Regions from separate parts of the Desulfosporosinus sp. genome, predicted to be linked through region 1. Evidence: riboswitches for the same ligand, from Rfam matches in the RefSeq annotation. Region 1 holds a riboswitch; the other holds the start of a gene.
The links. A riboswitch is a leader RNA that binds a small molecule or an ion and turns the genes downstream of it on or off. The one in region 1 is predicted to bind cyclic di-AMP.
Positions count from the first base shown of each region.

Region 1 (3,414 bases):
GTGGATGCGGAGGCCTGCCGCCGAGCAAATATTGATGTAGTACGAAGGCCCACGGGTGGCAGGGCTGTATTACATCAGTATGAACTAACCTATAGTGTTATTGTCCCGGAATCTGAGGAACATGTTAAAGGAACAGTTATCGAATCCTATTTAAAAATAAGTCAAGGATTGTTAAAAGGGATTAATGCAGTTGGAGTACCAGCCGAATTAGTAGCCCATGCAAATTCCTCCCACACGGGAACAGCAGCCTGTTTTGACGCTCCTTCGTGGTACGAACTAGTGGTAGAGGGAAAGAAGCTTGTAGGAAGTGCCCAGATGCGCAGAGACGGAATGCTTTTGCAACATGGCTCAATTATCTTGCATTTTGATACGGAACTTCTATTTAGGCTCTTAAAGCTTCCAAACGAAGAAGTCCGTCAGCGTCTGATTAAGAGCTTTAAGGCCAAAGCTTGCGCCCTAGATGAAGTATGGATGCGGCCAGTGACGATTGATGAGTTAGAAAGAGAACTATGTTTAGGATTTGAAGAGATTATGGGTATAAAACTTGTACCTTCGGTTTTGACTGAGGAAGAGAAACTAAAGTCGGAACAGTTGGTCGAAAAATACAACTCACAGGAGTGGACAATGAAACGCTAAAGTGATGTACATTATTGACTGCACTGCTCAAGGGACAATAACCATTAGTGGTCCCGCTAATATTTCCGGTAAAGTGGTCAGTTAAAAAAAGACAAAGAGCAACAGCATTGGCTGTTGCTCTTTGTATAGTATTCTTCTTCTCTAGTATCTGCGTGCTCCAAGATAACGGGAGGAGTAAAAGCTATCATTTAGGCTAGATGTTTTAACACCGCTGCCAGGGTTACTGGCGTGAACAAAATTTCCACCACCGATATAAATCCCGACATGAGAAGCGCCTTTAGCATAGGTGGAAAAGAAGACTAAATCGCCTGATTGAAGGTTGTTTTTGCTTACTGCAGTACCCGAGGCGAATTGTGCATAAGATGTACGAGGAAGGGATATCCCTGAGCCCGAGTAGACATATTTAGTGAAACCCGAACAATCAAAACCATTTTTTGTTGTTCCACCAAACACATAGGACGTACCTTGCAAGCTAAGTGCCCTATTTATTAATGATGAAGAGCCGCCGCTGCTTCCACGCGAGACACCATAAGCTACAGTTACAGGCTGACTACTGGGCCCTTTAGCAACGACCTGATTGACAGGTGCTTTCACGATTTTTTCATCTAATACTTGTTTGGTAACATCAATACCATTCTTTTGTACATAGGAATAAGTAACTAATTTTGAGCCATTACTTCCTTGTTCAATGACTTTTGTTTGTCCAACTCTTAAACTCTTATCAGTTTTTGTGACGACATCATAGGGGATTGTTTCTGAACCTGAATATGTTCCCTCACTTACGACTGTAAGATAAGGAGTAGTTGAAACAAGTTTGATAATTTGGCCAGGCTGCAATTTGGTATCTTCGTTCGCTCCTGGATTTCCAGCCAATACTTCATCCGTTAACATGTCGTTTTTACGGGCTATAAGCCACCAAGAATCATTGGCCTGGACAGTATATTCCTTGGTTGCTATTTTACCGTTCATTAACATTTTGTAAGTGTCATCAAACTTTTTCATTTCTTCTGGTTTAACTTCTGTCACTTCGATACTAACCTCTTCGGCAAAATTAACGGAAGTCACCTTATTTTCATCACTTGGTTTTACATAATACTCTTCATAATCTTTAAGAACTTTCTCGGCATCTTCTTTGCTAGGTAAGAATGCTATAACTGACCCATTCACCTCTAACTTATAACCCTCAAGATAAAACTTTAATTTTTCTTGTAATGTATCTTCACTTAAAGTTGATTCATTATAGACGTCTGATTTAACCCTAACACGTTCATAGTCAATTTGGTCATGGGTCCTAGCAGTCAGTCCAAACGGCTCACCTTGTTGTTTCAGGATTGTTTCAACAAGAGTTTTCCCAGAATTGACATTTTGAACTAAACCAATTTGTTGACCGTTAATCATAACTGCAGCCGCAGAAGTGGTTGTCGACAGATAATAGGTAAGCCCACCAGTAAGCATAATTGTAATCGATAAGGTGCCGATTACCCGGGGTGATTTCCAGGAAATTTTTTGCTTATTGTGAAAGAAGTTATTAATATCCTTAACTCGGATTAACACGGTGTCTTTTAACCGCGACAGTACTGGAGACAAATGCATATTTTCTAACCTTTCTTAGCTTACGAGGTTAGTTGACGGATTCGGGCAACAAGGTGTAAGCCCTATGCGTATGGTACGCGATTCACCCCAAAAAAATATCCCCCGTTCTAGGTGGCCTAGATTCAGCTTTTATTATTATCAACGTTAGATATTCGACATAATATGCAAATGTCCTCTAAAATAAATGAATGAAATATATGGAATTTGGGGATTTGAACAGATACAATCTTATGAAGTAGGGATCATTCAATTGGAAGGATTTTTAAGAAAGATGTTGAAGTGTGGTACTACGAAGGACGAATATGCAGAGTGAGAAATAGCATGTAAGGGGAAGAGTGTCTTATGGAACCATCGCTCATAATTATCGGCGGTGGCGTCGCGGGTCTTACAGCTGGGTGCTATGCTAGAATGAATGGTAAAATTACCGTTCATAATAAATTCTATGACCCCCATGCTGCACCCAAAGGGAAGAGCGCTATAACAGTTTTTTAGATTCCGATTACCGTTGGTGGAAAGAAGTCGCTTCCAGTCCTGACCGCTATAGAATGGAAAAGGAACGTTGTGGCAAGAAGGTAATCGACATCATCTCTCGTTACCATGTTGGCTTTAGGGATAGAGTAGAAGTTATTGATGTTACCACGCCTTTGACGCGTGAGAGATATACTGGGAATTGGATGGGTGCTATGCAGGGACGTAAACCCAATGCCAATATAATAAAGGCGCTCCTACAAATATATGGCTGGTCAATGGGTAGAGGTTTGGGGGGGAATAACCACAGCAGCTCAATCAGGTAGAAAAGCATCAAGCAATGTGAAACATGATGGTAAGCAATTTATCGCCACGAAAGCAAGTTATAGAATATGTAGTGGAGATAGAAAGGGGAATTTGGGTGAGAAAATTGCCAAAGATTGATAAAGACGTAAAGATACTACTTGATATGATTTATGCACCGATGTATACCAAAATATTGTTAGCAGCTATTGAGCTAGACTTGTTTTCAGAACTGGAAGAAAACAAAACTTATAATGATGTCGCGGTACGACTTGGATTGCACCCAAAGAATACCTCATACTTATTGGATTCACTAACAGCCATGGGATTGCTGAAAAAAAGTGATGAATTCTATGATAATACTGCACTGTCAAAAAAATATCTGGTAAGAAGCCAGGAAATGTTTATTGGAGA
Region 1 covers NZ_JABZFS010000077.1:5,423-8,836, reverse strand. Annotated here, with positions in the region: gene HGJ98_RS18325 (biotin/lipoate A/B protein ligase family protein) at 1-636, shown strand, start outside; gene HGJ98_RS18320 (NlpC/P60 family protein) at 778-2,229, opposite strand; cyclic di-AMP (ydaO/yuaA leader) riboswitch at 2,231-2,367, opposite strand; gene HGJ98_RS18315 (hypothetical protein) at 2,414-2,542, shown strand; gene HGJ98_RS18310 (hypothetical protein) at 2,572-2,721, shown strand; gene HGJ98_RS18305 (hypothetical protein) at 2,775-3,023, shown strand; gene HGJ98_RS18300 (methyltransferase) at 3,050-3,414, shown strand, end outside.

Region 2 (3,414 bases), on a different contig from region 1:
TAAGTGGGCCAGGAGTTGTAGCAAAGGTTGTCAAAGAATATCCAGAAGCAGATTTTAGCGAGCTTTCTAATCTGATTAAACAAACCTCTTTCAAAATAACCCGTATGGGTGAGTTAATAGGGCGTGCTGCCTCGAAGTCCTTAAGTGTTCCTTTCGGAATTGTAGACCTTTCCTTGGCACCAACACCTGCTATAGGAGACAGTGTTGCCGAAATACTTGAGAATATGGGACTTGAACGATGCGGTACACATGGTACTACAGCAGCCTTGGCTTTACTCAATGATGCCGTTAAAAAGGGAGGAGCGATGGCTTCGTCTCATGTTGGAGGGTTGAGTGGAGCTTTTATTCCTGTTTCAGAGGATGCAGGAATGGTAAGGGCTGTCGAAGAAGGAGCATTGACCCTGGATAAGTTGGAAGCCATGACTTGTGTTTGTTCTGTTGGTCTAGATATGATTGCCTTGCCAGGTGACGTAAGTTCAGAAACGATTTCGGCTATCATTGCGGATGAAGCAGCAATAGGGATGATTAATAAGAAAACAACTGCCGTTCGAGTGATCCCTGCAATCGGTAAGAAGGCTGGAGATCGGGTAGAATTCGGAGGGCTTTTAGGAGGAGCACCAGTCATTGCCATCCATCCCTATTCTTCAAACATGTTTGTTCGCCGTGGAGGGCGAATACCAGCGCCGATTATCAGTCTCACAAACTAATCAATTTTATTGTGATTTAGGGAAAAGACCTCTTTTTAAGGAGGTCTTTTTTATTATTTAACCGGCCACCTCTATATGAATGCCAATTTAATACTTATAACTTTATGAGATAAATGGAGCCTAATGCTGTGGCTTTGGACATCAAGAAGAGGATAGAAATGGTCTCTGAGGAATATAATGGATGAATGTATCGTCCAAATAAGGATACACTGTTATAGGGGTTTTGAGTGGACAACCCCATAGCAATATAAAAGAGGGTGCAGGTTCTTACCCCTAGAAGGATTTTAGGTGTGATAATCCTCGTAAAAATGGGGATTTTCTTATATAAAGGGATTAATTACCTTAACTAAAATGCAGGACATTTTCTGTTTGTCTCGAATATTATTATTTATAGTAAGAGCTGAATCCAAAGCCTATCCTTTGGAGCGGGGGATTATTTTGGGGTGAATCACGTTGCCTTTCACGTGTAGGGCTAACACCTACTGCCCGAATCCGTCAACTAACCTCGTAAGCTAAGAAAGGTGGACAAATCCTTGGTAGTTTTCTCATCTACACGAAAGTGGTTGGGAAGCGTTTCTTTAGCAGGCCTGCTTTTAGCTAGTAGCTTACCGGCATTAGCTTCAAATGAGATTAATTCAACAAAAAGTGAGACCGCGTTGAAGCCTTTGCTGACAGCTTCTACTATTTCGGCCAAGGAAACTTATACTCAAACGGTGCGCAAGCAAATGCAATGGATCCCTAACCCTGTAGAAACGAAGATAAGTGTGGAAAATACAGCCACACCTGAAGAATCAGTTCCAAATCCAGTCGCTGTTGCAAAAATAGTAGCTGAACCTACAATAAAGGTCCAAACCCAGAAAAAAGAACAACCTACTAAGAGCATTACAAAACCAATTCAAGTCGCAACTGCAGTTGCACCCAAGCCAAAGGCAAAAGCCACTCCCACACCAAAGCCACAAATATCTCGTTCAAGCAGCTCTACCCTTGTAGATAATGCTCAAAGCCTTCAAGGTGTAGCTTACGTCTATGGAGGAACCAGCAAGAGAGGCTTTGATTGTTCGGGATATACTCAATATGTCTTTAAGGGCTCAGGTATTTCCTTGCCGAGGACATCTCAAGAGCAATTTAATGTGGGGTCAAGTGTTAAGAAGGACCAACTACAAACAGGTGATTTAGTATTCTTTACGACCTATGCTAAGGGAGCGTCACACGTTGGCATTTATGTCGGCGGTGGTAAATTTATTCATGCATCCAATAGCGGCGTTCGTACTACAAGCCTTAGTGATAGCTATTATGCAAATCGTTATCTTGGCGCTCGTCGCGTTAACTAGGACGGGTATTTATTATGGCTGAACCTATTTGAAGAAAAAAGTACAGCATGGACTTTTTAGAGTTCTTGCTGTACTTTTTGTTACTATCAGACCCCTATGTCGCTTTGCGGCAGCAACTCAAGGGCAGTGTCATCCTGAAGGAGGCACGACTGAAGGATCTAGATTCTTCGCTATCGCTCAGGATGACATTAACCTAAACTTATTTTCAGGGCAGCGGTAACCAGGGGATTGGTTTGAATTTTATACATTCGCCGCCTGGTTTAGTTATGGAGTATGACGAATTATGAATATAATAATCCGTTAATGAGCAATTGCGAGTTCGTTTGAAGTAACACTTACGACATAATTCCACTCGGTAGTTTAGGATCAACGGAGTCCCCCCTTATGGTCTTCCTTTAAAGAATTTGTACAAAAGTATTCATGGATGGTCGTAGCAGCGTTTTGAGGCAGTCCGGCTGCTTGAAGCTCCTCAATACTTGCTTGCTGAATGTCCTCAAGGGATGAAAAGTGACGTAATAGGCTCTGTTTGCGTTTTGGTCCGATACCTGAGATGTTATCAAGGGCAGAGAGGGTCATATTTTTTGCCCGCTGTTGTCTATGAAAGGTAATGGCAAAACGATGGACTTCGTCCTGAATTCTATTGAGCAGAAAGAATGTAGGATGGTTTCTAGTTAAAGGGACCTGAGTCCCAGACTGATCGATAAGCCCATGAGTTTGATGACGGTCATTTTTAACCATTCCAGCAACTGGAATTACTAGGTTTAATTCCTTTAAAGCCATTAAAGCTGCTTTGATTTGCCCCTTACCACCGTCAACTAAAATTAGATTTGGAAGAAGTTCTTTCTCCGAAACTAGCCTTGCATATCTGCGCCGAACAACTTGTTTCATGGCAGCAGTATCATCAAATGTCTCCATCGGTTGTATTTTAAACTTACGATATCCTCTGCGCTGAGGTTTACCTTCGACGAATTGTACCATACCGGCAACGGTATGAGTCCCTGCAATGTTTGAAATATCAAAAGCTTCTATGCGGCTGGGACATGGGATCCCTAAGAGTTCCCCAAGTGTTGCTAAAGCTTGATGGTTATCATTTTGTTGGTTTACCTCAAGGGTAATTTGGTCGTGAAGGGTGGTCTGGGCATTAGTCATTGCCATCTGGATCAATTCTCGCTTCTTGCCTTTCAGTGGTACGTTAATTGGAAATAGCTTGGATAAGACTAGAGACTCGATAGACGGAAGCAAAATCTCCTTGGGCCATACTGCACGTTCGATATAGAATTGAGCAACAAAAGAAATGAAAGCCTCCTCTGGGTCTTCATAATAAGGGAAGATAAAGCTATCTCGGGCCAGTAATTTACCTTGACGTAAATAAAAAA
Region 2 covers NZ_JABZFS010000022.1:4,887-8,300, forward strand. Annotated here, with positions in the region: gene HGJ98_RS05270 (PFL family protein) at 1-707, shown strand, start outside; cyclic di-AMP (ydaO/yuaA leader) riboswitch at 1,096-1,236, shown strand; gene HGJ98_RS05275 (C40 family peptidase) at 1,241-2,038, shown strand; gene HGJ98_RS05280 (hypothetical protein) at 2,067-2,258, shown strand; gene uvrC (excinuclease ABC subunit UvrC) at 2,405-3,414, opposite strand, start outside.
Region 2: another riboswitch for cyclic di-AMP. It lies ahead of HGJ98_RS05275 (C40 family peptidase); the one in region 1 lies ahead of HGJ98_RS18320 (NlpC/P60 family protein).